Regions from separate parts of the Pseudoclavibacter sp. VKM Ac-2888 genome, predicted to be linked through region 1. Evidence: predicted binding sites of a transcription regulator. Region 1 holds the regulator's gene; the other holds the start of a gene.
What was found. The regulator LexA, encoded in region 1, represses DNA repair genes until DNA is damaged. The targets are predictions, from matches to a motif close to TCGAACANNTGTTCGA.

Region 1 (11,909 bases):
TGATGAGAGACCTCGTGTTGGGGGCCCTTGGCGATCGCACCGCGAAGCAGGCCCTCGACGATGGCGTCGAGCCGCGTGCGATCTGGCTCGCGCTCTGCATCGACACCGGTGTTCCCGAGGGTAGGCGCCACGGAGTCGGCACGATAGATCCCGACCGTCGAGGCTGATCTCCGGCCCGCGCGACTCCGTGTCGGATCCGACACGCCTGCGGAATGTTCGAAGTCGTGTTCTAAGCGCGTAGGGTGTTCCTGTCGGACTCCTCGGAGACTTGTCCACAGTTGCAGGGTCTCGATCACCGAATGTCGGTGGTCGCCTCTACCGTGAAACTCGAGTAGCCAAGGAACCCGATCCGCCTTGTCGTCAGCGCTCTCCATCAGCGCGCGACAGCCGAGAGGCGACCGCCACATCCCGAGAGGATCACCACCATGCCAAACCCAGCAGACCGCGAAAAGGCGCTTGACGCCGCACTCGCTCAGATCGACCGCCAGTTCGGCAAGGGGTCGGTCATGCGCCTCGGAAGCGACGAGCGCGCACCCGTTGAGACCATCCCGACCGGCTCCGTCGCGCTCGACGTCGCCCTCGGCATCGGCGGACTCCCTCGCGGACGTATCGTCGAGATCTACGGTCCCGAGTCCTCGGGTAAGACGACCCTCACGCTGCACGCCATCGCGAACGCCCAGCGAGCGGGCGGTATCGCGGCGTTCATCGACGCCGAGCACGCCCTCGACCCCGAGTACGCGAAGAAGCTCGGTGTCGACATCGACGCCCTCCTCGTCGCTCAGCCAGACACCGGAGAGCAGGCGCTCGAGATCACCGACATGCTGATCCGCTCGGGCTCGGTCGACCTGGTCGTCATCGACTCCGTCGCAGCACTCGTGCCGAAGGCCGAGATCGAGGGCGAGATGGGCGACAGCCACGTCGGCCTGCAGGCACGCCTCATGTCCCAGGCGCTCCGCAAGCTGACGGGTGGTCTCAGCCAGACCAAGACCACAGCCATCTTCATCAACCAGCTGCGCGAGAAGATCGGTGTCTTCTTCGGCAGCCCCGAGACGACCGCCGGTGGCAAGGCGCTGAAGTTCTACGCCTCCGTCCGCCTCGATATCCGTCGTATCGAGACCCTCAAGGACGGCACGGAAGCCGTCGGAAACCGCACGCGAGTCAAGGTCGTCAAGAACAAGATGGCGCCGCCCTTCAAGCAGGCGGAGTTCGACATCCTCTACGGCGTCGGAATCTCTCGCGAGGGCTCGCTCATCGACTTCGGTGTCGAGCACGGCCTGGTGCGCAAGTCCGGCGCTTGGTACACCTACGAGGGTGACCAGCTCGGCCAGGGCAAGGAGAACGCCCGCAACTTCCTCATCCAGCACCCCGAGATCGCTGAGGAGATCGAACGCAAGATCCTGGCGAAGCTCGGCGTCGGGCAGTCTGCCGAGGCTCCTGCCGAGGCAGTCGAGGCACCACTGGCGCCCGTCGCCGACGCGAAGGTCGCTCAGCGGCGCGGCGCATGACCGACGACCTCGCTCCGGTGACGCCCCTCTTCGGGGCGTCACCGGAGGGGCGCAAACCCGCCCCCGCTGCCGCTGAAGCTCCGGCTGAAACACGCCCCTCGGCGCCTGAGGCCCCGGCGTCGGGCGTTCACACCGCAGCGGAGAGCGCTCCAAGACTCGTTTCCATCCCTGGCGGGCAAGGCGATACACAGGCTTTCACGGCCGTCGTGCCCGCTGGGATGGACTCGGAAGCTCGAGAGCGGCTCACCGCGGAGGCGCAGGAGACGCTCGTGCGGGCCCTTGCTCGCAGCGACCGGTCCACGGAGGAGGCGCGACGCCTCCTCCGGGCTTGGCGTGGTGAAGATCCCAAGGGTGCGCATGCTCCGGAGGACGGCACCGAGGAAGCCGCCGAGTTCGAAGAGTCCCTTCGCCTCGACGACGACGAGATCGAACAGGTCATCGAACGGTGCACGGAACTCGGCTACCTCGACGACCTGCGGCTCGCCGAGCTGCTTGTTCACAAGGCGCGAGACAAGAAGCACTCCGGCATCCAGGGAGTCGAGCGCGCGCTCCGAGAGCGCTTCATCTCGGCCGAGGCCATGACGGAGGCCCTCGCCGAAGTCGACCGTGACGACGAGCTCGAACGGGCTCGCGACCTCGCCGCCGACCGGCTTCGACGTGTCAAGGGCCTGGAGCCCGACGTCGCGATCCGGCGCATCGCCGGTTTCCTGTCACGACGCGGCTATTCCGCTGGTGTTGCCTTCAACGCGGCACGCGAAGTCGTGCAGGGCGGACCGAGGTCAGGCAGGTCTTCGAGCGGTTCAGCCGGCGTGTTCTTCGGCGCCACGCCCGTCGAGTAGCGCCAGCGCCACTCGCTGGCCCTCGGCGTCGCGCGTCACCTCGAGGCGGACAAGCGCCTCCTCGAGGGCTCGGCGAGCGGCAGCCGGGGCACCGGCACGGTCATGGGCCTCCGCGAGCACGAATCCGACTCGGCCAGCGGCGCGCAGATCACGTTCCGCTTCGAGCGCAGAGATCGCCGCCATAGCCTGAGCCGTCGCCCCTGCCGGGTCTCCGTCACGCAACGAGGCGCGCGCTCGCCGCACCAGAACGATCGCCGCCTCCTGCTCATGCTCGGCAACCGGCGCAAGATGCACTGCAGCGATCTGCAGGCCAGCATCGAACCCGGCGAAAACCGCGGCACCCGACGGGAACGAGACGGACGACAGGGCCAGGAGCACCTCACTTCGACCAGCGAACGCCACAGCAACCGCCGCTTCCGAGCTCGCGGCTGCGGCGGGGGCCACAACCTCGTCGACCCAGCGATCCCACGCGAAATCACTCTGCCGGTACTGGTCGCGCAGCCCCGCGTCGCACACGATCAGCAGACCGTGACGGGGCTCGACCACCGGTACCTCGCCCTGCAGCTCGCCAGGCAGCGAATGCCAGTACGCCTCCTCGCGGGGCGCATCGCGCCAGCGCTCGGGCTCGTCGTTCGTCGAGACCGTGAGTGCTTCCACTCGCGAGGCCCCAGACGCATCCGACACCACCGTCGTCGTCGCAGCCAGCGGGCCGCCGCTCGTCCGGAGGACCAGGCCATCGACACCGTTCTCACCGCCAGCGGGACCTACGTACAGAGCCCCGCTCGGGGCCGAGATCGCAGCGACCCGCGCACCATGAGCCTCCACTGGGCCGGCATCGGTCTGCAGCAGACCTCGCTGAAGAGCAAGAGAAGTCGCCGGCGTGACGCCGTCATCTGAGGTCATGGCTCGCATCCCGTCAGCGTAGCGGTGGGAATGGCCAGGCGTGAAGCGAACGTAGAATTGACGGATCATGAGCGAGACAGCCACACCCATCGCATCATCCCCGGCAGCACTCAAGCCGGACGGTACTCCGCGGAGCTACGAGGTGCGCACTCTGGGCTGCCAGATGAACGTGCACGACTCCGAGCGCATGTCCGGATCCCTTCGTGCGGCAGGCTACGTCGAAGCCGACGGAGCCGACCCGGACATCGTCGTCATCAACACCTGTGCGGTTCGAGAGAACGCCGACAACCGGCTCTACGGCAACCTCGGCCAGCTCGCCGCGATCAAGCGCGAGCACGAGGGCATGCAGATCGCCGTCGGCGGATGCCTCGCGCAGAAGGACCGCGGGACGATCCTCGAGAAGGCCCCATGGGTCGACGTCGTGTTCGGCACGCACAACATGGGTGCGCTCCCGAGTCTCCTCGAGCGAGCCCGGCACAACGAGGAAGCACAGCTCGAGATCCTCGAGTCCCTCGACGTGTTCCCCTCCACACTTCCGACGAAGCGTGACTCGACCTACTCGGGGTGGGTCTCGATCTCCGTCGGCTGCAACAACACCTGCACGTTCTGCATCGTCCCATCTCTGCGGGGCAAGGAGAAGGACCGCAGGCCAGGCGATGTCCTGAACGAGATCCAGGCGCTCGTCGACGATGGCGCCATCGAAGTCACCCTCCTCGGGCAGAACGTCAACTCGTACGGAGTCGAGTTCGGCGACCGGCAGGCGTTCAGCAAGCTCCTGCGTGCCGCTGGCAGCATCGATGGGCTCGAGCGGGTGCGCTTCACCAGCCCGCACCCGGCGGCCTTCACGCAGGACGTCATCGACGCCATGGCCGAGACACCCAACGTGATGCCCCAGCTGCACATGCCGCTGCAATCGGGCTCCGACCGCATCTTGAAGGCCATGAGGCGCTCCTATCGGAGCGCCAAGTTCCTCGGCATCCTCGACAGCGTCCGCGAGCAGATGCCTCACGCCGCGATAACGACGGACATCATCGTCGGCTTCCCCGGCGAGACCGAGGAAGACTTCGCAGAGACGATGCGTGTCGTCGAGGCGTCCAGATTCGCGAGCGCTTTCACCTTCCAGTACTCCATCCGGCCAGGAACACCGGCCGCGACGATGCCCGATCAGGTGCCGAAGGCAGTCGTGCAGGAGCGCTACGAGCGACTCATGAAGCTGCAGGATCGCATCAGCCGGGAAGAGAACGAGAAGCTGATCGGCAGCGTCCAGCGCATCCTGGTCAGCGCAGCAGAAGGCAAGAAGGACGACGAGACACACCGCATGTCGGGACGCTCGGAGGACAACCGGCTTGTGCACTTCTCGCTCCCAGACGGCGCAGAACGTCCACGACCCGGTGATGTCGTCACCGGTGAGATCACGGGAGCGGCGTCGTTCCACCTCGTCGCAGATGCCACATCGAGCCGCCTCGACGTCCGTCGCACGAGAGCGGGGGACGCCTGGGACCGCTCGCTTGCCGAGAGCTGCGCAGTCCCCGCGCCGGCCGGGGCACCTGCTCGCGTCTCGCTCGGACTCCCGACGATCCGGCGCGGCTGAGCGTGTTCATCGCCATCGGGGGAGCAACCGGCACGGGGAAGTCGCAGCTGTCGCTGGACATCGCCGCCCGCCTGCGCGCCTCCGGGCGCGGAGCTCAGGTCATCAACGCCGACGCCATGCAGCTCTATCGGGGCATGGATGTCGGAACCGCCAAGCTCGCGCCCGGAGACCGTGAGGGGGTGCCGCATCACCTGCTCGACGTGCTCGATGTCACGGAAGACGCGAGTGTCGCCTGGTATCAGGAGCAGGCTCGAGGGCTGGTCGAGGAGATCGAGGCCGAGGGAGATGTGCCCATCCTCGTCGGGGGCTCTGGGCTCTACATCGCGGCCGTCTGCTTCGATCTGCGCTTTCCAGGGACCGACCCCGCCGTGCGAGCCGAGCTCGAGGCGGAGCTGCAGCTCGAGGGTCCCGGTCCGCTCTTCGCGCGGCTCCGTGCACTCGACCCCCAGGCCGCGGCCACCATCGACGCGCGCAACGGACGGCGCCTCGTACGGGCGCTCGAGGTGATCGAGGTCACGGGGGAGCCGTTCAGCGCTCAGCTGCCTGACCAGGAAGCCAGATGGCGGGACGTGACGTTCGCCGTCGTCGAAGAGCACCGGGAGGTGCTCACCCCCAGGCTCGACGCCCGCGTCGAGCGCATGTGGGAGTCGGGGCTGCTGGAGGAGACGCAGGCGCTTGCCGAGGCCGGGCTGGAGCAGGGCGGCACCGCCAAGCGCGCGATCGGGTACCAGCAGGCACTCGCGGAGCTTCGGGGCGAGATGAGCCGTGCTGAGGCGATCGCGGAGGCGCAGCTCTTGACCCGGAAGTACGCCAGGCGCCAGGTCTCCTGGTTCCGACGCTACGAGAGCGCGGTCCGCGCCCAGAGCGGGGAGGGGTTCGCGGCGCAGCGCATCCTCCAGGCCGCCGGACTCTGACCGGGAGACCACGCACGGCGCACACGGGGATCGAGAGTTCCGTAGCATTGGCCCCATGACACAACTCGCGTTCACCAAGGCGCAGGCCACCGGCAACGACTTCGTCCTCGTCTCCGACCCGGACGGGGAGCTGGACCTCGGGCCTCAGCGCGTGGCGCGGCTGTGCGATCGCAATTTCGGTGTCGGCGCAGACGGTCTCATCCGAGCGGTTCGCTCGCAGAACCTCGCTGAAGGGCGCGAGCTGCAGGCAGCCCACCCCCTGGCCGAATGGTTCATGGACTACCGCAACGGCGACGGATCGATCGCGGAGATGTGCGGCAACGGGGTGCGCGCGTTCGCGCGCTTCCTCACGGAAACAGGGCTGGTGACCCTTGAGGCGGGTGAGCGGCTGGAGATCGGCACGCGTGCCGGTCTGCGGGTCGTCGAGCGAGACGGCACGGGCTTCAAGGTCGACATGGGGCCGTGGCGCCTCGAAGGTGGCGAGCCGCTCGTCACCGTCCCGCACATCGGCGTCTCACGCCCGGGGCTCGGGATCGACGTCGGAAACCCTCACGTCGTCGTCGCGCTCTCGAGCGAGGAAGAGCTCGAGCGGCTCGAGCTCTTCCATGCACCGCTCATCGATCCAGCCCCTGAGCTGGGAGCCAACGTCGAGTTCGTCGTCCCGCACGACCAGCTCGTGCAGGACGGCGTCGGGCACATCCGGATGCGCGTGCACGAGCGGGGCGTCGGCGAGACTCTCTCCTGCGGCACCGGGGCCGTCGCGTCAGCACTGGCGGTTCGCTACTGGGCGGGCGCTGGCGCGCCGGATGCCTGGTCGGTCGGTGTGCCGGGTGGCGTGCTGCAGGTGACGGTCGGAGCTGTCGACGGCGTCGAGCATGTCTTCCTGGCGGGGCCGGCCGAGATCGCCTTCACGGGCAGTATCGAGGACGAGCTCGCTAGCGAATTCGCCTCACCCGCAGCACTCTGAAGCCCGCGTCCGTCGAGTGCCGCTCGACGGACAGCTCTGGTCCGAACTGCGCCGCGATCCAGGACTGCAGTGAGTCGCCGCCGAGCTTCTTGGCGACGACGAGCCAGGCTTCTCCCTCGGTGCTGAGGCGCGGCAGCCACGCGGAGAGCAGCTCGTGCAGGGCCTCTTTGCCGATTCGGATGGGCGGGTTCGACCAGATGAGGTCGAAGGTCGTGTCCTCGGGGACGTCCTCGGGGCGTGTCGGCGTGATGTTGTCGAGTCCGAGGGCCTGCGCGTTCTCACCGGTGAGCAGCAGCGCCCGTTCGTTGACGTCGACGGCCCGCACGTCCAGTTCGGGCGACTCGAGTGCGAGTGCGAGCGCGATCGGTCCCCAGCCGCACCCGAGGTCCAGCGCGGTTCCGGTCGAGGGCGGCGGGGGTGCTGCGTGCAGGAGCGCCTGGGTGCCGCGGTCCACGTGCTCAGGGCTGAAGGTACCGCCTGCCGTGATGACGGTCACCGTTCGGCCCCGGAGGTTGGCGACGACGCGTCGCCGCTCGAGAGGCCCGTCCGGGGTTGCTGAGAAGTAATGCTGAGCGGTCACCCCTAGACGCTAGCACCGGCGTAGAATAGTACGAATATGCGAGATTCTGAGACTCCTCCAGGCGAGAGCAACGACGCGATCGACCGAATCCTCCGAGCCGCGAAGGAACCGGGCGCCACGATGACCCTGTTCTCCTCCGGCAGAGCGCAGGCGCTGCAGGACGGCGCCAGCACGAGCTATGACGGCGAGGCCGACGGCGACCAGCTCGAACGAGAAGCCAGGCAGTCGCTGCGACGAGTCGAGAGCCTGCGAACGGAACTCGAGGACGTCACCGAGGTCGAGTACCGCAAGGTGCGCCTCGAGCGGGTCGTGCTCGTCGGCGTCTACCGCAGGAACTCTCTCGAGGAGGCCGAGAACTCGATGCAGGAGCTGGCCGCACTCGCCGAGACTGCGGGAGCCGTCGTCCTCGACGGCGTGCTGCAGCGTCGGCCGAACCCCGACCCCGCCACGTACCTCGGCCGAGGCAAGGTCGCTGAGCTCAAGGAGATCGTCGCGGCGCTCGAAGCCGACACGGTGGTCGCCGACACCGAGCTCGCGCCCAGCCAGCGTCGCGCGCTCGAAGACGAGATCAAGGTGAAGGTCATCGACCGCACCGCGGTGATCCTCGACATCTTCTCCCAGCACGCCAAGAGCCGCGAGGGCAAGGCGCAGGTCGAGCTGGCGCAGATGGAGTACATGCTCCCGCGCCTTCGCGGATGGGGCGAGTCGATGTCCCGGCAGGCCGGTGGCCAGGTCGGCTCCGGCGGTGCCGGCATGGGGTCACGAGGCCCTGGAGAGACCAAGATCGAGCTCGACCGTCGGCGCATCCGCACGAAGATGGCCAAGCTTCGCCACCAGATCGCCGACATGAAGGATTCGCGTGACGTGAAGCGCGCGACCCGACAGCGCAACCAGGTTCCGGCCGTCGCGATCGTGGGGTACACGAACGCCGGCAAGTCGAGCCTCCTCAACCGCATCACGCATGCGGGCGTCCTGGTCGAGAACGTTCTCTTCGCGACCCTCGACGCGACGGTGCGCAAGGCGGCGACGGAAGACGGCCGCCCCTACACGATTGCCGACACGGTCGGCTTCGTGCGCAACCTGCCCCACCAGCTGGTCGAAGCCTTCCGCTCGACGCTCGAGGAGCTGCAGGCTGCCGATGTCATCGTGCATGCCGTCGATGCCTCCCACCCGGATCCCGCCGCGCAGCTCGCCACGGTGCGAGACGTCATCGGAGAGGTCGAAGCCCACGATGTTCCCGAGATCGTGGTCTTCACGAAGGCCGACCTGGTCGATGGCGATCGACGCCTCGAGCTCCAGGGGCTCGCCCCCGACGGCCTCTTCGTCTCCGCGCACACGGGTGAGGGCATCGACCTGCTGCTCGGGCGCATCGCCGAGCTCCTGCCAACCCCCGAGGTGACCATCGAGGTCCTTGTGCCCTTCGAGCGCGGCGATCTGGTCTCCTACCTGCACGAGCGAGGTGCCGTGCTCGAGCTCGAGCACGTGGAGAGCGGCACGCGGCTCAAGGCCCGGGTCCACCCCGACCAGCTCGGACTGTTCGAGGCGTTCGCGGTCGCAGGCTGACGCACACGCATCAGTCCTCCTGAGGGAGGCATGCAGAAGAGCGGCGAGCCCATCGGGCTCGCTGCTCTTCTGCATCTGCTGACGTGTGCAGGCGCCGGTGCTTCCGGCTGCTCTCAGATGGAGCGGAGGACAGCGACGACCTTGCCGAGGATCTCGGACTCATCGCCGAGGATGGGCTCGAAGTCGCTGTTGCGGGGGAGCAGCCAGATGTGGCCGTCACGCTTGCGGAAGGTCTTGACCGTGGCTTCTCCATCGAGCATCGCGGCGACGATGTCGCCGTTCTCCGCGTTGCGCTGTGACCGCACGACGACCCAGTCGCCGTCGCAGATGGCAGCATCGATCATCGACTCGCCAACGACACGGAGCAGGAAGAGCTCTCCCTTGCCGACGATCTGACGGGGGAGCGCGAAGACGTCTTCGACCTGCTGCTCCGCCGTGATCGGGATGCCGGCTGCGATCCTGCCGACCACCGGGACGAACGCGGCCTCAGCCGTCTCGTTGGAATCGCCATCGTCGGTGTGGTCGAAGTGCACCAGCACCTCGAGGGCGCGGGGCATGCCCGGATTGCGCTTGATGTAGCCGAACTTCTCCAGCTGGCCGAGCTGGTGGGTGACGCTCGACAAGGAGACGAGGCCGACTTCGTCGCCGATCTCGCGCATGCTCGGCGGGTACCCGCGCGTGCGCACCGACTCCATGATGCAGGTCAGGATGCGCTCCTGCTTCTCGGTCAGTTTTCTGTAGATGTCGCTCGCTGGCTTCTTGGCCATGTCGTCTCCGTCCGCTCTCCGACACGGAATGTCGGTGGCAGGTGATGCACTGCCTGATAGCGCCAACCCTACCGAGGGTGCACGCAGGTACGAAACATTTCTTCGAGTGTTGTGGATGAAAGTTCGAGAGATTCGAACTGGAAGCCTTGACTTGGCACTTTGTTCGTAGCTATATTCAGTACATACATTCGACCACTCGAAGATGTGGACGAATCAGGAGGAATCATGAACACCACTGCCGTTGCACCACTCCGCCTCACCGTCCGAGGCCGTCGTGTCCTGCTCGCCATCGCTGCGCTGCCCGTCGCCGCAGCCATCGCCCTCGGGGCCACGCACATGAACTCCGCGGCGGCCTCGAGCGACGCCGCAGGCGTCGAGTTCGAGTACGTCACCGTCGGCGCTGGCGACACGCTCTGGGGCATCGCCGAGGAAGTCGCGGGCGATTCCGATATCCGCGACGTCATCGTCGAGATCTCCAAGCTCAACGCTCTTGAGAACGGCACGGTTCAGGCCGGGCAGCGACTCGCCCTCCCACTCGACTGAGTCCACAGCCCATTCCAGGCGCAGACCGCGTCGTAGGCTTGTGCGGTGACCTCGTTCGAAGACCTGCCCATCCGTGACGACCTCCGCGGACTCACCCCCTACGGAGCGCCGCAGCAGCCGGTGCGCGTTGCCATCAACGTCAACGAGAATCCGCACCCCGTGCCGGAGGTCGTGGCCAGGCGAATCATCGAGGCGATCGCCCGCGAGCTCCCCGGACTCAATCGCTACCCGGACCGCGAGTTCACGAAGTTGCGCGAGCAGCTGAGCGTCTACCTGGGCCGGGGCATCGGTCCCGAGCAGGTGTGGGCCGCCAACGGCTCGAACGAGATCATGCAGCAGCTGCTGCAGGTCTTCGGTGGCCCCGGGCGCAGCGTGCTCAGCTTCACACCCAGCTACTCGATGTACCCCCTTCTCGCCAGAGGGGTTGGGTCCGAGTGGATTCCGGTGCCACGCGCTGACGGCTTCGCGCTGACCGCGGACCTCGTCACGGAGGCACTTCGTCGAGAGCGCCCCGACATCACCATCATCTGCACGCCGAACAACCCCACGGGCACCGTCACCGATCTCGACGTGATCGCGGCTGCGTACGACGCGACCGACGGCATCCTGATCGTCGATGAGGCCTACGCCGAGTTCCTCCCTGATGGTCGGGAGACCGCGCTCTCCCTTCTCCCGGGTCGCGAGCGGCTCGTGGTCTCGAGGACCATGAGCAAGGCGTTCGCCTTCGCTGGCGCCCGCGTCGGGTACTTCGCGGCTCACGAGGCCGTCGTCGACGCCGTCCGACTCGTTCGGCTGCCGTACCACCTGTCCGCGATCACCCAGGCCGCCGCGACCGCAGCGCTCGAGTGCTCGGAGATCATGCTCCAGCAGGTCGACGCCATCCGCGAGCAGCGCGACCGCCTGCTGGTGGAGCTGCCCCGTCTTGGCTACACGCCGTGGGAGTCTGGCGCGAACTTCGTGCTGTTCGGCGACGTCGCGGATCCCGCGGCTACGTTCCAGCAGCTCCTCGACCGCGACATCCTTGTGCGGGATGTCGGCATCCCGAACGCGCTTCGGGTGACCGCCGGGACGCGCGCGGAGACGAGCGCGTTCCTGGCCGCACTCGCCGAGATCACCGATGCAGGGAAGGCCTAGGCTGGAGCGATGACCACGACGCCACGCACCGCGACCATCTCACGCGCGACGAGCGAGTCCTCGATTGAGCTGAGCCTGAACCTCGACGGGACCGGCATCGCCGACATCCAGACGTCGGTTCCGTTCTATGACCACATGCTGAATGCCTTCGCGAAGCACTCGCTGACCGATCTCACGATCCGTGCGACGGGTGACACGGAGATCGACGTGCACCACACGGTCGAGGACACGGCGATCGTGCTCGGTCAGGCGATCCGCCAGGCCCTCGGCGACAAGTCGGGCATCGCGCGCTACGGCGATGCGAGGGTGCCGCTCGATGAGTCGCTCGCCGAAGCCGTCGTCGACATCTCGGGGCGTCCGTTCCTCGTGCACACCGGGGAGCCGGAGGCCTTCATCTACCACCTCATCGGCGGGCACTTCACGGGCGCGATGGTGCGTCACGTCTTCGAGGCGATCACGTTCCACGCCGGTCTGACGGTGCACGTCGAGGTCATCCGCGGGCGCGACCCGCACCACATCGCCGAAGCGGAGTTCAAGGCGTTCGCCCGTGCGTTCCGCGCGGCCAAGCGACTCGACCCGGAGGTCGTGGGCATTCCTTCGACC
Region 2 (11,909 bases), on a different contig from region 1:
CTGCTCGATGGCGACGAGGTCGAGGTGGTTGGTCGGCTCGTCGAGCACCAGCAGGTTGACACCCCGGGCTTGGAGGAGCGCGAGCCCTGCCCGGGTTCGTTCGCCGGGGGAGAGCTCGTCGGCGCGGCGTCCCACGTGGTCGGCCTTGAGGCCGAATTTGGCGAGCAGGGTGCGCACCTCGGCGGTTGGCCAGTCGGGAACCTGGGCTTCGAACTGCTCCGCGAGCGGCGCTGGCCCGGTGAGGGCGGCCCGTGCCTGGTCGATCTCACCGAGGGCGACGCTGGAGCCGAGGCTCGCGGTTCCCGAGTCCGGCTGGATGTGCCCGAGCAGCAGGCGCAGGAGCGTCGATTTTCCTGCCCCGTTCGGGCCGGTGATGCCGATGCGGTCACCGGCGTCGACCTGCACGGAGACGGGCCCGAACGTGAAGCTCCCGAGGTGCAGCTCGGCGCGGGAGAGCGTTGAGACCACGGAGCTGGAACGGGGAGCCGTGCCGATCGTGAACTGCAGCTGCCATTCTTTGCGCGGCTCCTCGACCTCGTCGAGGCGCGCGATCCGGCTCTCCATCTGGCGCACCTTCTGCGCCTGCTTCTCGCTCGACTCCGTGGCCGCTTTCCGCCGGATCTTGTCGTTGTCCGGTGCTTTGCGCATGGCGTTGCGCACGCCCTGGCTCGACCATTCGCGCTGCGTCCTGGCCCGCCCGACGAGGTCCGCCTTCTTGTCCGCGAACTCCTCGTACTCCTCGCGTGCGTGGCGCTTCGCCGTTGCCCGCTCCTCGAGGAACGCCTCGTACCCGCCGCCGTACACGTGGTTGCTGTGCTGGGCGAGGTCGAGTTCCAGCACGCGGGTGACGCTCCTGGCGAGGAACTCGCGGTCGTGGCTCACGAGGACGACGCCACCGCGGAGGCCCTGGATGAACGCCTCGAGCCGTTCGAGCCCATCGAGGTCGAGGTCGTTGGTCGGCTCGTCGAGGAGCACGATGTCGAAACGGGAGAGCAGGAGGGCGGCGAGGCCGACTCTCGCGGCCTGCCCGCCGGAGAGGGAGGTCATGAGGGCATCTGCGCTGAGCTCGAGTCCGAGCTCGGCGAGGACGACCGGGAGGCGCTCTTCGAGGTCGGCCGCTCCGCTCGCGAGCCAGCGCTCGAGGGCGACGGCGTACACGTCGCCGGGGTCCGGGGCACCTGGCTTCGCCTCCTCGGCGAGGGCCTCGGCCGCAGCATCCATCTCCGCGGTGGCTTCGGTGGTGCCGGTGCGGCGGCCGACGTACTGGGCCACGGTCTCTCCGGCGACGCGCTCGTGCTCCTGGGGGAGCCAGCCGATGAAGGCGTCCGCCGGGGCCAGCGACACGCTGCCCTCCATGGGCTCGTCGATGCCGGCGAGGAGTCGCAGCAGCGTCGACTTGCCCGCGCCGTTCGCGCCCACGACGCCGACCACGTCGCCGGGGGCGACGACGAGGTCGAGGGACGAGAAGAGCGTGCGGTGGTCGTGGCCACCCGCGAGGTCTTTGGCGACGAGGGTTGCGGTCATTGCTCTATGTTCGCGCACTCTGGGAGCCCGTGCAGACGGCTCGAGGGCTCGCGCACCTCTGCGGCATTCGGCGGCGACCACTTGACCGGGTGCGGGGCCGGGTCGACACTGAACTCGCAGCCGACATACCTTCGCTGGCTGCGTTGCCGCTCGTCTCCGGATGCTTCCGGCTCGTGGGCCGCGGAAGAAGGTTCGGGAGAGGACAGCCAGTGGCAGAGACGCCGTCGAACCCGCCGCAGGAGCCTCCGCTTGGAGGGCCACCGAAGCCGCCTCATACCCTGGGCCGTGCAGCTTCAGGCTCACCGAAGCGAATCGTCGCGTTCGTCGTGACGGGGGCGCTCGCGGTCGCCGCGATTCTCCTCGGTGCGGAGGTGCTGCGGGTGAGCGGCGACACCATCGAGCAGGGGGACCTCGCTGCGTTCTACGTGCAGCCGGACGGGGACATCCCCACAGAGCCAGGGACGCTGGTGCGCAGCGAGCAGCTGTTCGGGACTCCGATCGGCTCGCAGGCGTGGCGCATCCTGTACTCGTCGACCGACCTCCACGGGGCTCCGGTGCTCCTGTCCGGGGTTGTCGTCGTCCCGGACGGCGAAGCCCCCGCAGACGGGCGGACGGTACTCGCGTGGGGTCATCCGACGACCGGCACGGATCCATCGTGTGCGCCGTCTCGGGCCTTCGATCCGTTCATCGGCATCGAGGGGATGCGCCTCATGCTCGACCGGGGCTACGCGGTCGTCGCTACCGACTACCTCGGAATGGGGGTCACCACTGCGGACGGAGCGCAGGCGGGGCAGGACTCCTACCTCGTGGGGGAGACGGCGGCGCGCAGCATGCTCGACTCGGTGCGAGCCGCTCAACAGATCGACCCAGTGCAGGCAGGCGACGACGTCGTGCTCTGGGGGCACTCGCAGGGCGGTCAGGCTGCGCTCTTCGCGGCGCAGGAGGCGCCGAGCTATGCGCCGGAGCTCACGATCGCCGCGGTGGCCGTCGCGGCACCCGCCGCTGACCTCACGAGGCTCATGGGGTCGCACCTGGACGACATCTCCGGGGTCACGATCGGCTCGTACGCGTTCCCGGCGTTCGCCGAGGTGTACGCGAGTGTGCCGGGCGCGGAGCTGTCGAGCATCCTCACCCCGGCCGCGATCGACAGGGCTCCGCAGATGAACTCGCTGTGCCTGATGAGCAGCCTCACCGAGCTGCACGACATCGGGCAGCCGCTCGTCGGCGAGTTCACGCTGAGCGACCCCACTACGGCGGAGCCGTGGGCAACTCTCCTGCGCGACAACTCGGCCGGGAGCAAGGGAATCGATGCGCCTCTCTTCGTCGCGCAGGGAAGCGCCGACGAGCTTGTGCTCCCGGCCGACACGGCTGCGTTCGTCGCCCACGAGGAATCGATCGGGATCGAAGTTCACGCCGTGACCGTGCCCGGAGCGAGCCACGGAACTATCGCCTACGAGGCGCTCCCCGAGCTCGAGCGCTGGCTCGAGTGGCACGTGCCCACCAACGGAGTTCCCTGATGCTCGAGTTCCCACGCCCCGCATCCGTCGGTCTTGCGTTCGCCGCGACAATCGGGCTTGCTGTCGCCGTGAGCGGATGTTCGACGCAACCCACAGCGACGTGTACTGCCCGTGGTCCGCGAAGATCACCGAGATCGAGGTGCTCGAGTAGCGGCCATCAGGGGGCGGCACGCCCAGATGGTGGCGTCCCCGGGTGGGTGGCGGGGTTTCGAGCGGTGTTGACTGACTCGCCGGGCGGATTGACCGGCCCCGTCTGATGGGCCCGCCGGTGCTGTCGTGGCACCTGGCCGGTTGCGCGGATCCGGGGCGAGTCCACGTCTCGCGTGCACGCCGTTCGGAGCCTCGAGTGCTTCCCTGGGGTGAGGGGGGCGGCAGTCAGTCGCCCGCGAGGATCCGAGCGCAGTGAGGCGGCGAAGATCATGGGAGTCACCAACATCGAAGAGGGAGTTCCCGAGGGCGAGGAGAGGTGGCGAGACGAAGGCGGCTCCGGTGAGAGCACGCACTTCCACGCACACGGCTGGCGTCCCGACCCCGTGGTGCCGAACTCGGCGCCGTCAGCAGGGGCCGCACCCGATGGGGTGACGCCGCCCGTCTCGGTGCCGACCGGATCGGACGAACAGGCTCGCTAGCTCCGGGGCCGCTCGCTGACAGTGGGACTCGAGGTCGCGCAGGAGGAGACGTGTCCGAGATCGCGTCCGGCACGACGCTGAGCGGGGCAGCCCTGGACTGGAGCGCTCGGTATGACGCAGCCGCACGGGGCAGTCCAGCTGGGTGCGCCGGTTTTGCGGCTGGGCCGCTAGCCGGACGCACCTGAAATCCTGATGCGCCCGCTTGCGGCTGGACCCGCCATCCGGACGCACCGCTGTGCAGATGCACCCGCTGTCCGGATGCACCCACCGTGCTCATGCGCCCGCTCTGCAGCGGGGCCGGACATCTGACTGGGGCCGCTACCCGGCTGTGCGGGTGTTGGCGGGAGCGCGGCGTCCGGTCCGGCGGCGCCGGGGACGTGCCGCCGCGACGTCCGATTGGTCGTGCTCGACGGGGAAGAGGGCCTCGGAGAGGGCTTCCTGGGCTTCGTCGAGCGTCCCGTAGTCGCCGATGCTCTGGCCCTGTGGGCCCTGGAGGGTGTGCAGTCCGGTGTCTGCGATCGTGATGAAGCCAGCGAACTCGTCGCTGATGGTTGCCGCGTACACGTCGTCGTCGGCTTGTCGCCAAGAGACTCGAGGTGCGGGCAGGGTAAATGGTATTGCGAGTGTGATGCGATTCTTCGTTTCGTTGCGGCGCAACCCGCCAGCGTTGGCGGGGCGCGTTCTTTCAAGCATGTGTGCGCCGCTGTGGGCGCCTGCTGGTCAGCCGACTCGTGCTCGTGAGCAGGGTGGGCGTCTCGGACTTGGGTCCTGGTGGCCACGGATCCGGTGGCGCGGATGGCGACAGGCAGGATCTGGAATGTCCGCGAGAAGCGGGGTGACCATGCGTCGACTCAACCACTATACGGCACGAAGCCTGAATGAGAAGGTTTTCTCATGAGCGATGACATCAACGGCAGCGTTTGCGGGCCGCCGCTCTCGCTGACGGTGCTGCTAGTCGGTGGCGACCGGGTCGAGCGTCGGGTACTTCGGCGTGCGCGAGTCGCCTGACGACTTGCCGGTGAGTCGACGACCAATCCAGGGAAGCACGTACTCACGCCAGTACTCGGAGTTGCGGGGTCGCTGGATGCTGGGGGTCTGGGGCCCGAAGTCAGGTGCGGGCACGTCGAGGGCGGTGAGGACGTTCGCGGCGACCCTCCGGTGGCCGCTCACCCCCATGTGGAGGCGGTCGCGCGACCAGTAGTCGAGGTGGCGCAGCTCAGGGTCCGCCCAGTTGTCGACGAAGGTGACGCCGGCTTGCGGCGGCATCTTGGCGTGCACCGCGGCGGCGAGCGCGTCTCCGCGGGCGGCGATGCGCTTGCCCATGGGGAGGTGGTCCGAAGGATTCGCGCCCGAGAGGAGGATGACGTGGATGCCGGCGTCGAGGGCCTGCTTGGCGCCGTCGACGAGACGCTGGGCGACGTCATCGATGGAGACGCGTGGGCGGAGGATGTCGTTGCCGCCGCCGTTGAGGCTCATGAGCTGCGGCTTGAGGGCAATGGCGGCGGGGAGCTGCTCTTCGAGGATCGCGTCGAGAAGTCGCCCCCGGATGGCGAGGTTCGCGTAGGTGACCGGCTCCGGTGACGAGACAGCGAGACCCTGCGCGACGAGGTCGGCCCAGCCGCGCACCCGGCCATCCGGCAGCTCATCGCCCACGCCCTCGGTGAAGCTGTCACCTACGGCGACGAAACTCGTGAATCCCATGGGGAGAGTCCATCACACCGGAGCACCCGCGCCGCTCAGGAGCGGAGACGCGCGCCGGAGCCAACTCGCGCTCTTCCTGCAGACTCGGCGGCGGGGGAGTTCAGAGCAGAGCTGCTGTGCGGGACGCAGCTCTGCTCTGCTCCGCTCTGCTCTGCTCTGCTCTGCTCAGCTCAGATCAGGCAGGCGTCGCCCTCGCAGGCGATGCCTGCGTCCCCCAGCATCGTGAAGCCGCCTGCCTGAACGGACCCCGGAGCGGCGTCCGATTCCGCGTCCAGGGCAGCTGGCGTCACGACTGAAGCGCTCAGGGTGCCAGTGCTCACGCTCGAAGTGCCCGAGCCCGTGCCCGTGCCTGAGCCCGCAGTCGCGGCCGCATCCGCAGATGCACCTGGAGTCGCCGTCGCCGTCTCCGGAGCCGCCGCAGCTGGATCCACGGCCGCAGCAATAGTGGGGGCGTCGGTCGTGGCGGTGGCGGACTCGTTCACGCTGTCGGTCAAGTGGTCGGTCACGCGGTCGTGTTGTCGCGGTCGGTGGTGACCTTGTTCAGGACATCCGCGAAGGTCGCCGCTTCCTGGGCCCCGGAGACGCCGTACTTGCCGTCGATGACGAAGAACGGGACGCCTTGGATGCCGTACGCCTGCGCCTGCTGCTGGTCGGCGAGGACATCGTCGTGGTGGACTCGCTCTTCGAGCGCGTGCACGGCAGCGGCGCGGTCGAGGCCGAGCTCTTCGGCGAGGTCGGCCAGCACTTCGATGTCGCTGAGGTCGCGTCCTTCGACGAAGTAGGCCTTGAGGAGGCGCTCCTTCGCGTCGAGCTGGCGGCCGTTGGCCTTCGCGAAGTGGATGAGCTCGTGCGCGCGCACGGTGTTGACGTGCTGGACGGAGTCGAAGTCGTAGTCGAGGCCGACGTCCTTCGCGATGCCGGTGACACGGTCGAGCATCTGCTCGACCTGCACGACGGGGAGCCCCTTGCGCTCGGCGAGGTACTCGGTGGTCGAGCCGTGGAAGTCGATGGGCGTATCGGGGGACAGCTCGTAGCTGTGGTATTCGATCTCCACGGCCGGGGCGTCACCCGACGCGGAGAACTGCTCGATGCCGCTCTCCAGTTTCCGCTTGCCGATGTAGCACCAGGGGCAGGCGATGTCCGACCAGATGTCGATGCGGATCGGAGCCTGGGTCGATGCGGCCTGAGGTGTGTTCTGAGTTGCTGTCGTCACACGCAATGCAACAGGGCCCCTTTCTCGCCTATTCCCAGGCGAAGCCTGCGGGCCGACGGTCCAGACGGCACGCCGACGGACCCCTTCCTCAACCCTCGAGTGGAGTCGAGTCGAGTCAGAACGGTGGCTCGGGAGGGGCGCTGGGCGCCGCGGGCGGAGGATCCTCGTCTCTTTTGCGGGGCGGTTTGCTGCCTCGCCGCCAGGGCAGGTCGTCGGTGGGTGTGAAGGTGGGGCCGTGGGGTTCGGGGTGATCGATGTAGGTTTTTCCGCTTGGGGTGGTCCATTGGAGGGTGCCGCCGTCGTGTTGGGTGACGGTCCAGGCGGTGTGGTGCTTGATGATGTGGTGGTTTTTGCAGAAGTCGCTGAGGTTCCAGGTGGCGGTTGTGCCGCCGTATTGGTGGTCGATGGTGTGGTCGAGTTCGCAGTTCGTGGCGGGTTGGCGGCAGCCGATGAAGCGGCAGTGGATGTCGCGGGCTTTTAGGAAGGCGCGCATGGCCGCGGTGGGGGTGTAGGCGTCGACGGCTTGGAGTGCTCCGGTGATGGGGTGGGTGAGGAGGCGGATGAAGGCGGGTGCGGTCGCGGCGAGGTGTTTCGCGTCTTCGATGGGCATGGGGGACATGCCCTCGAGCAGCGCCGGTGCGCGGCGAGGGTGGCCATCTCTGTCGGCTTCGGTCGGGCCTCCGCCTCCGCCTCCGCTGCCGTCCGCGCCGGTGTCGGTGTGGGTGTGGGTGTGGGTGTGGGTGAGGAGTGTCGTGATGGGGATGCTGAGCTGGACGGTGGCTTGAATGCCTTTCGCGGCGCTCGAGACGGTGGGGTCGCTCGTGAGGAGCAGGTCGGCGATGACGTCCGCCATGACCTGGTCGAGGGTGCGCTCGTCGGGCGCGACCGGGTCTTCGGTCGTCTCGGTCGTGCTGCTCTCGGGGGTGTCGGGGGAGTGGGTGGCTGGCTTGGGGCGGGCTTTGATGATGGCCTTGCTCTGCTTGCGCGCTCGGTCGCGGATCGCGTGCGCGACGAACGAGCTCATGAGTACCCGCAGGATGCTCATGCCGTCGCCGAGGTCCTCGACGCTCACGCGGCGCCGTTGCTTCGCGCGTTCGTGGCGTTGCTCGATGGACTCCCCGGTGAGCTCTTCCGCGACGCGCTCGGCCGCGTGCTGCAGCGCTGCCGGCGGGAGGGGCTCCCGGCGCACGCGCTCCAGCATGACCTGGACGAACTCGCCGCGCCGGTGTGTCTGCTCGGCCGGGTCGTCGTGGTTGATCTTCAGGCCGGTCTCGACGAGCTTGTGCACCTGCGCGGGGGTGGTGGTGTTCGTCTCGAGCGCGAGGGCGAGGGCCGGGAACTCGCGCAGCGTCACGGATGCTGACGCGAGGTGTCCCTGGGCGGTGCCGGCGGCGAGCTTCACGAGCAGAGCGACCTCGTTCGCGATCGATCGCACGTGCATGGCCGATTCCGCGCATCCCTCAGCGACATCGAGGGCGTGCCCGAAGTCGTACGCGGCGGCGTGGGCTCGCAGCTGCAGGGCGGCGCCGGCCGCGAGCATCGCCGCGGCTGCTTCCTCCATCGCGAGGATCTCGGAGCGGCGAGCCGCGACAGAAGCCGGGTCCGAAGGGTCGAACCCCGGATCCGGAACCGGGCTCGGCCCTGTGGCCAACCCCTCGTGTCTGTCGCGCTGCTGCATGCCCAAAGTCTACGAACGACCACCGACATTCGAGAGGGTGGTGGATAACTTTCTCGGAGCACTTGGGGTGCGGCTTGCGGTTCAGTGAGTCTGTTCACAGACATGACATGCACTTCATTCGGCAGTTATTGGTACGTGTGTTCTATCCGATGCGGATGAAAACCAGAACTCACGTTAACCGAGAACTGCGACACTCACTCCGCCTTGACGACCGCCAGCTCGTCCCAGTGGGTGGTTGCGCGGGGTGAGACCATGTCGCGGCGCATGGTCCAGCTCCGCCCGCTACGGAGGCCGGCGATGCCGAGCCCAAGCGATTCCTGGCCGAACTTCGCGGCGACGGCGTCGAGGGCCTCGCCCACGCGCCTGTCTTCGCCGCGCTCGTCGAAGATGTCGAGCGCCGCGTACGAGTCTCGCGCGACGAACTCGAAGAGCGAGACGCCGACGCGCACGTACTTCAGCTCGGCTCGCAGCTGCGGGCCGAGGGCGGTGGCGGCGGCGCGGAAGAGCACGACCGGGTCGTCGGTGGGTTCCGGGAAGGCGACGGACACGGCGTGCGACTCGTGCCCTTCGCGGAAGGGGGAGGTCGCCGCGTAGCAGCTCATGGCCCGCGTGAGCGAGCCTTGCGCGCGGAGCCGGGCGGAGGCGCGCTGCGTGTACACGGAGAGCACCTCCTCGAGCTCCTGCACGGTCGAGATGGGCACTGCGAAGGAACGGGAGAACTGGATCTGCTCGCGCTCCGACGGGACCTCATCGATGGGGAGGCAGTCGATGCCGCGCAGCTCCTGGACGACGCGCTCCTGGACGACGCCGTAGCGGTGGCGGATGGCGGTGGGCGAGGACTCGCGGAGGTCGAGGGCGGTGCGGATGCCGAGGCCCACGTATTTCGCGGCCATCTTGCGCCCGACGCCCCAGACGTCGCCGATGTCGATGGTGCTGAGGATCCCGCTGAGCTGCTCGCGTCCGTAGGCGCCGAGGTGGCAGACGCCGCCGAGCGACGGTTCGGATTTGGAGCCGCGGTTGGCGAGCTTGGCGAGCGTCTTGCTCGGGGCGATCCCGATGCTGACGGGGATGCCGATGAGCTTCCGCATCGCCACCCTGATCTCGCGGGCGACGGCGAGGGCCTCCCGGCGGTCGCCTGGCAGCCGGATGAAGCTCTCGTCGATCGAGTACACCTCCTGCGATGGCGTGTAGCGGCCGAGGAGCTCGATGGTGCGGGCGTTGATGTCGCCGTAGAGCTCGTAGTTGCTGGAGCGGGCGACGACGCCCTTCATCGCGGCTTCCGGGGCGATGGCCTGCCAGGGGGCGCCCATCGGGATGCCGACGGCTTTCGCCTCCTCGGAGCGCGCGATGACGCATCCGTCGTTGTTGGAGAGCACGACGATGGGCTTGCCTTCGAGGCTGGGGTCGAAGATGCGCTCGCAGGATGCGTAGAAGTTGTTGGCGTCGACGATGGCGATCGCGGGCTGCCGGAGCGCCAGCGGCGAGGCCTGGGTCGAGTCGCGCGTCGCGTCCGTCATCTCAGACACGGTGGAGGCATCTCGTGACGACGCCCCACACGGTGAGCTCGCTGAGCTCTTCGAGCACGATGTCGGCGTACGCGGGGTTCTCGGGCGCGAGGCGCACGCGGCCGTGCTCGAAGCGCAGGCGCTTGACGGTGAGCTCGCCGTCGACGACGGCGATGACGACGTTGCCGTCGTGCGGTTCGAGGGAGCGGTCGACGATGATCTCGTCGCCGTCGAAGATGCCGGCCCCGATCATGCTGTCGCCGCTGACGCGGACGATGAAGGTCGCGGCGGGGTCGTTGATGAGGTGCCGGTTGAGGTCGACGGGGCCGGAGTAGTAGCCCTGGGCGGGTGAGGGGAAGCCGGCTGGGACTGCTTCGTCCGCGCGTTCCGGGAGCTGCGCATTGGGCGTGCTGCCGGATTCGACCTCTTCCGGGTGCCCGAGGGGAGCGAGGATCTCGACGCCTGCATCGCTCACGGTCGGCACCCTGTCCTTCGTCTCGGCGGAGAGAGCGGGGTGTGGTCCCGCTCGCTCACGCGTGTGTTCGAGCCCCAATTGTCGCGGATGAACCTTCGGGATGCGTGACGGATGCATCCGCCGAGTGGTGGCGACCGATGGGCACCATGAGCGGCCGGCCCGAGACTGGGTCCTCCACGACGAGGCTCTCGAGCCCGAAGACGGCGCGCACCGTGTCGACCGTGAGGACGTCGCCGGGCTCGCCCGCTGCGTGCAGTCCGCCGTCGGCGAGCGCGATGAGGTGGTCGGCGTAGCGCGCTGCCAGGTTGAGGTCGTGGAGCACCATGACGATGGTCGTGCCGCGGGACTGGTTGAGGTCGGTGAGGAGGTCGAGCACCTCGATCTGGTGGCTGACGTCGAGGAAGGTCGTCGGTTCGTCGAGCAGCAGGAGGTCGGTCTGCTGGGCGAGGGCCATCGCGATCCACACTCGCTGCCGCTGGCCGCCGGAGAGCTCGTCGACGTGGCGGTCGGCGAGGGCGGTCGTCTCTGTCGCTTCGAGGGCGGCGGCGACGGCGAGGTCGTCGTCGTGGCTCCACCTGGAGAGGATGCTCTGGTGCGGGTGGCGACCGCGGCCGACGAGGTCGGCGACCGTGATGCCCTCGGGGGCGATGGGGGACTGGGGGAGGAGCCCGAGGATGCGCGCGAGCTGCTTCGCGGGTGTCCTGTGCACTTCCTTGCCGTCGAGGAGGACGTGCCCGTCGCGAGGCGTGAGGAGCCGCGACATGGAGCGCAGCAGCGTGGACTTGCCGCACGCGTTCGCACCGACGATCGCCGTGACCTTGCCTGGCGGCACGAGGAGGTCGAGCTCGTCGATGACGACTCGGTCGCCGTAGCCCAGGCTGAGCTGCTCGACGATGAGGGTGTGGTCTGCGGTCATAGCGAGCCTCCCGCGCGGTTCGTGCGGATGATCAGGTAGATGAGGAACGGCGCACCGAGCACGCCGGTCACGACGCCGACGGGGTAGCGGGTGCCGAGGAGGAACTGGCCGACGAGGTCGGCGACGAGCACGAGGAGGGCTCCGACGAGGCCGGCGGGGATGAGGAGTGATCCGCCTCCGCCGAAGAGCCGGGCGGCGATGGGTCCGGCGAGGAACGCGACGAAGGCGATGGGGCCTGCGGCGGCTGTCGCGAAGGAGAGCACGCCGACGGCGGTGACGATGACGATGAGCCTCGTGCGGTTGACGCGCACCCCGAGGGCCGCTGCGGTGTCGTCGCCGAGCTGCGTTGCCGAGAGGCTGCGGCTCTGGGCGAGGAGGATCGGGACGAGCGCGACGATCGAGATCGCGACCGGGAGGATGGCGTTCCAGGATGCGCCGTTGAGGCTGCCGTTGAGCCAGCGCAGCGCTTCCTGGAGGTCCCACTGGGCGGCCTGCGAGAGCACGTAGTTGGTGATGCTGTCGAGCATGGCGGCGATGCCGATGCCTATCAGGATGAGGCGCGTTCCCGTGACGCCGCCCTTGAACGACAGGACGTAGATGAGGATGGCGACGCCGAGGCCGACGAAGATCGCGAAGAAGGACACCTCGTTCGCGCCAAGCGAGAGCGTGACGATGCCGAAGGCCGCGGCCGCGCTGGCGCCGGAGGAGATGCCGATGATGTCGGGGCTCGCGAGCGGGTTGCGCAGCATCG

Region 2: ITJ61_RS00900 (HNH endonuclease signature motif containing protein) is a predicted target of LexA. The motif match lies at 8,392-8,407, and genes of this name have one in related genera.

The regions. Positions count from the first base shown of each region.
Region 1 covers NZ_JADKSM010000002.1:386,448-398,356, forward strand. Annotated here, with positions in the region: gene ITJ61_RS17140 (DUF3046 domain-containing protein) at 1-167, shown strand, start outside; gene recA (recombinase RecA) at 426-1,505, shown strand; gene ITJ61_RS17150 (regulatory protein RecX) at 1,712-2,344, shown strand; gene ITJ61_RS17155 (hypothetical protein) at 2,306-3,247, opposite strand; gene miaB (tRNA (N6-isopentenyl adenosine(37)-C2)-methylthiotransferase MiaB) at 3,315-4,838, shown strand; gene miaA (tRNA (adenosine(37)-N6)-dimethylallyltransferase MiaA) at 4,841-5,752, shown strand; gene dapF (diaminopimelate epimerase) at 5,808-6,719, shown strand; gene ITJ61_RS17175 (class I SAM-dependent methyltransferase) at 6,688-7,299, opposite strand; gene hflX (GTPase HflX) at 7,336-8,862, shown strand; gene lexA (transcriptional repressor LexA) at 8,976-9,629, opposite strand; gene ITJ61_RS17190 (LysM peptidoglycan-binding domain-containing protein) at 9,855-10,172, shown strand; gene ITJ61_RS17195 (histidinol-phosphate transaminase) at 10,218-11,306, shown strand; gene hisB (imidazoleglycerol-phosphate dehydratase HisB) at 11,316-11,909, shown strand, end outside.
Region 2 covers NZ_JADKSM010000001.1:180,392-192,300, forward strand. Annotated here, with positions in the region: gene ITJ61_RS00865 (ABC-F family ATP-binding cassette domain-containing protein) at 1-1,524, opposite strand, end outside; gene ITJ61_RS00870 (alpha/beta fold hydrolase) at 1,734-3,041, shown strand; gene ITJ61_RS00875 (hypothetical protein) at 3,461-3,670, shown strand; gene ITJ61_RS00880 (hypothetical protein) at 3,989-4,234, opposite strand; gene ITJ61_RS00885 (SGNH/GDSL hydrolase family protein) at 4,622-5,371, opposite strand; gene ITJ61_RS00890 (hypothetical protein) at 5,542-5,877, opposite strand; gene ITJ61_RS00895 (DsbA family oxidoreductase) at 5,874-6,584, opposite strand; gene ITJ61_RS00900 (HNH endonuclease signature motif containing protein) at 6,700-8,262, opposite strand; gene ITJ61_RS00905 (Y-family DNA polymerase) at 8,457-9,779, opposite strand; gene ITJ61_RS19660 (LexA family protein) at 9,781-10,242, opposite strand; gene ITJ61_RS00915 (ABC transporter ATP-binding protein) at 10,298-11,158, opposite strand; gene ITJ61_RS00920 (FecCD family ABC transporter permease) at 11,155-11,909, opposite strand, start outside.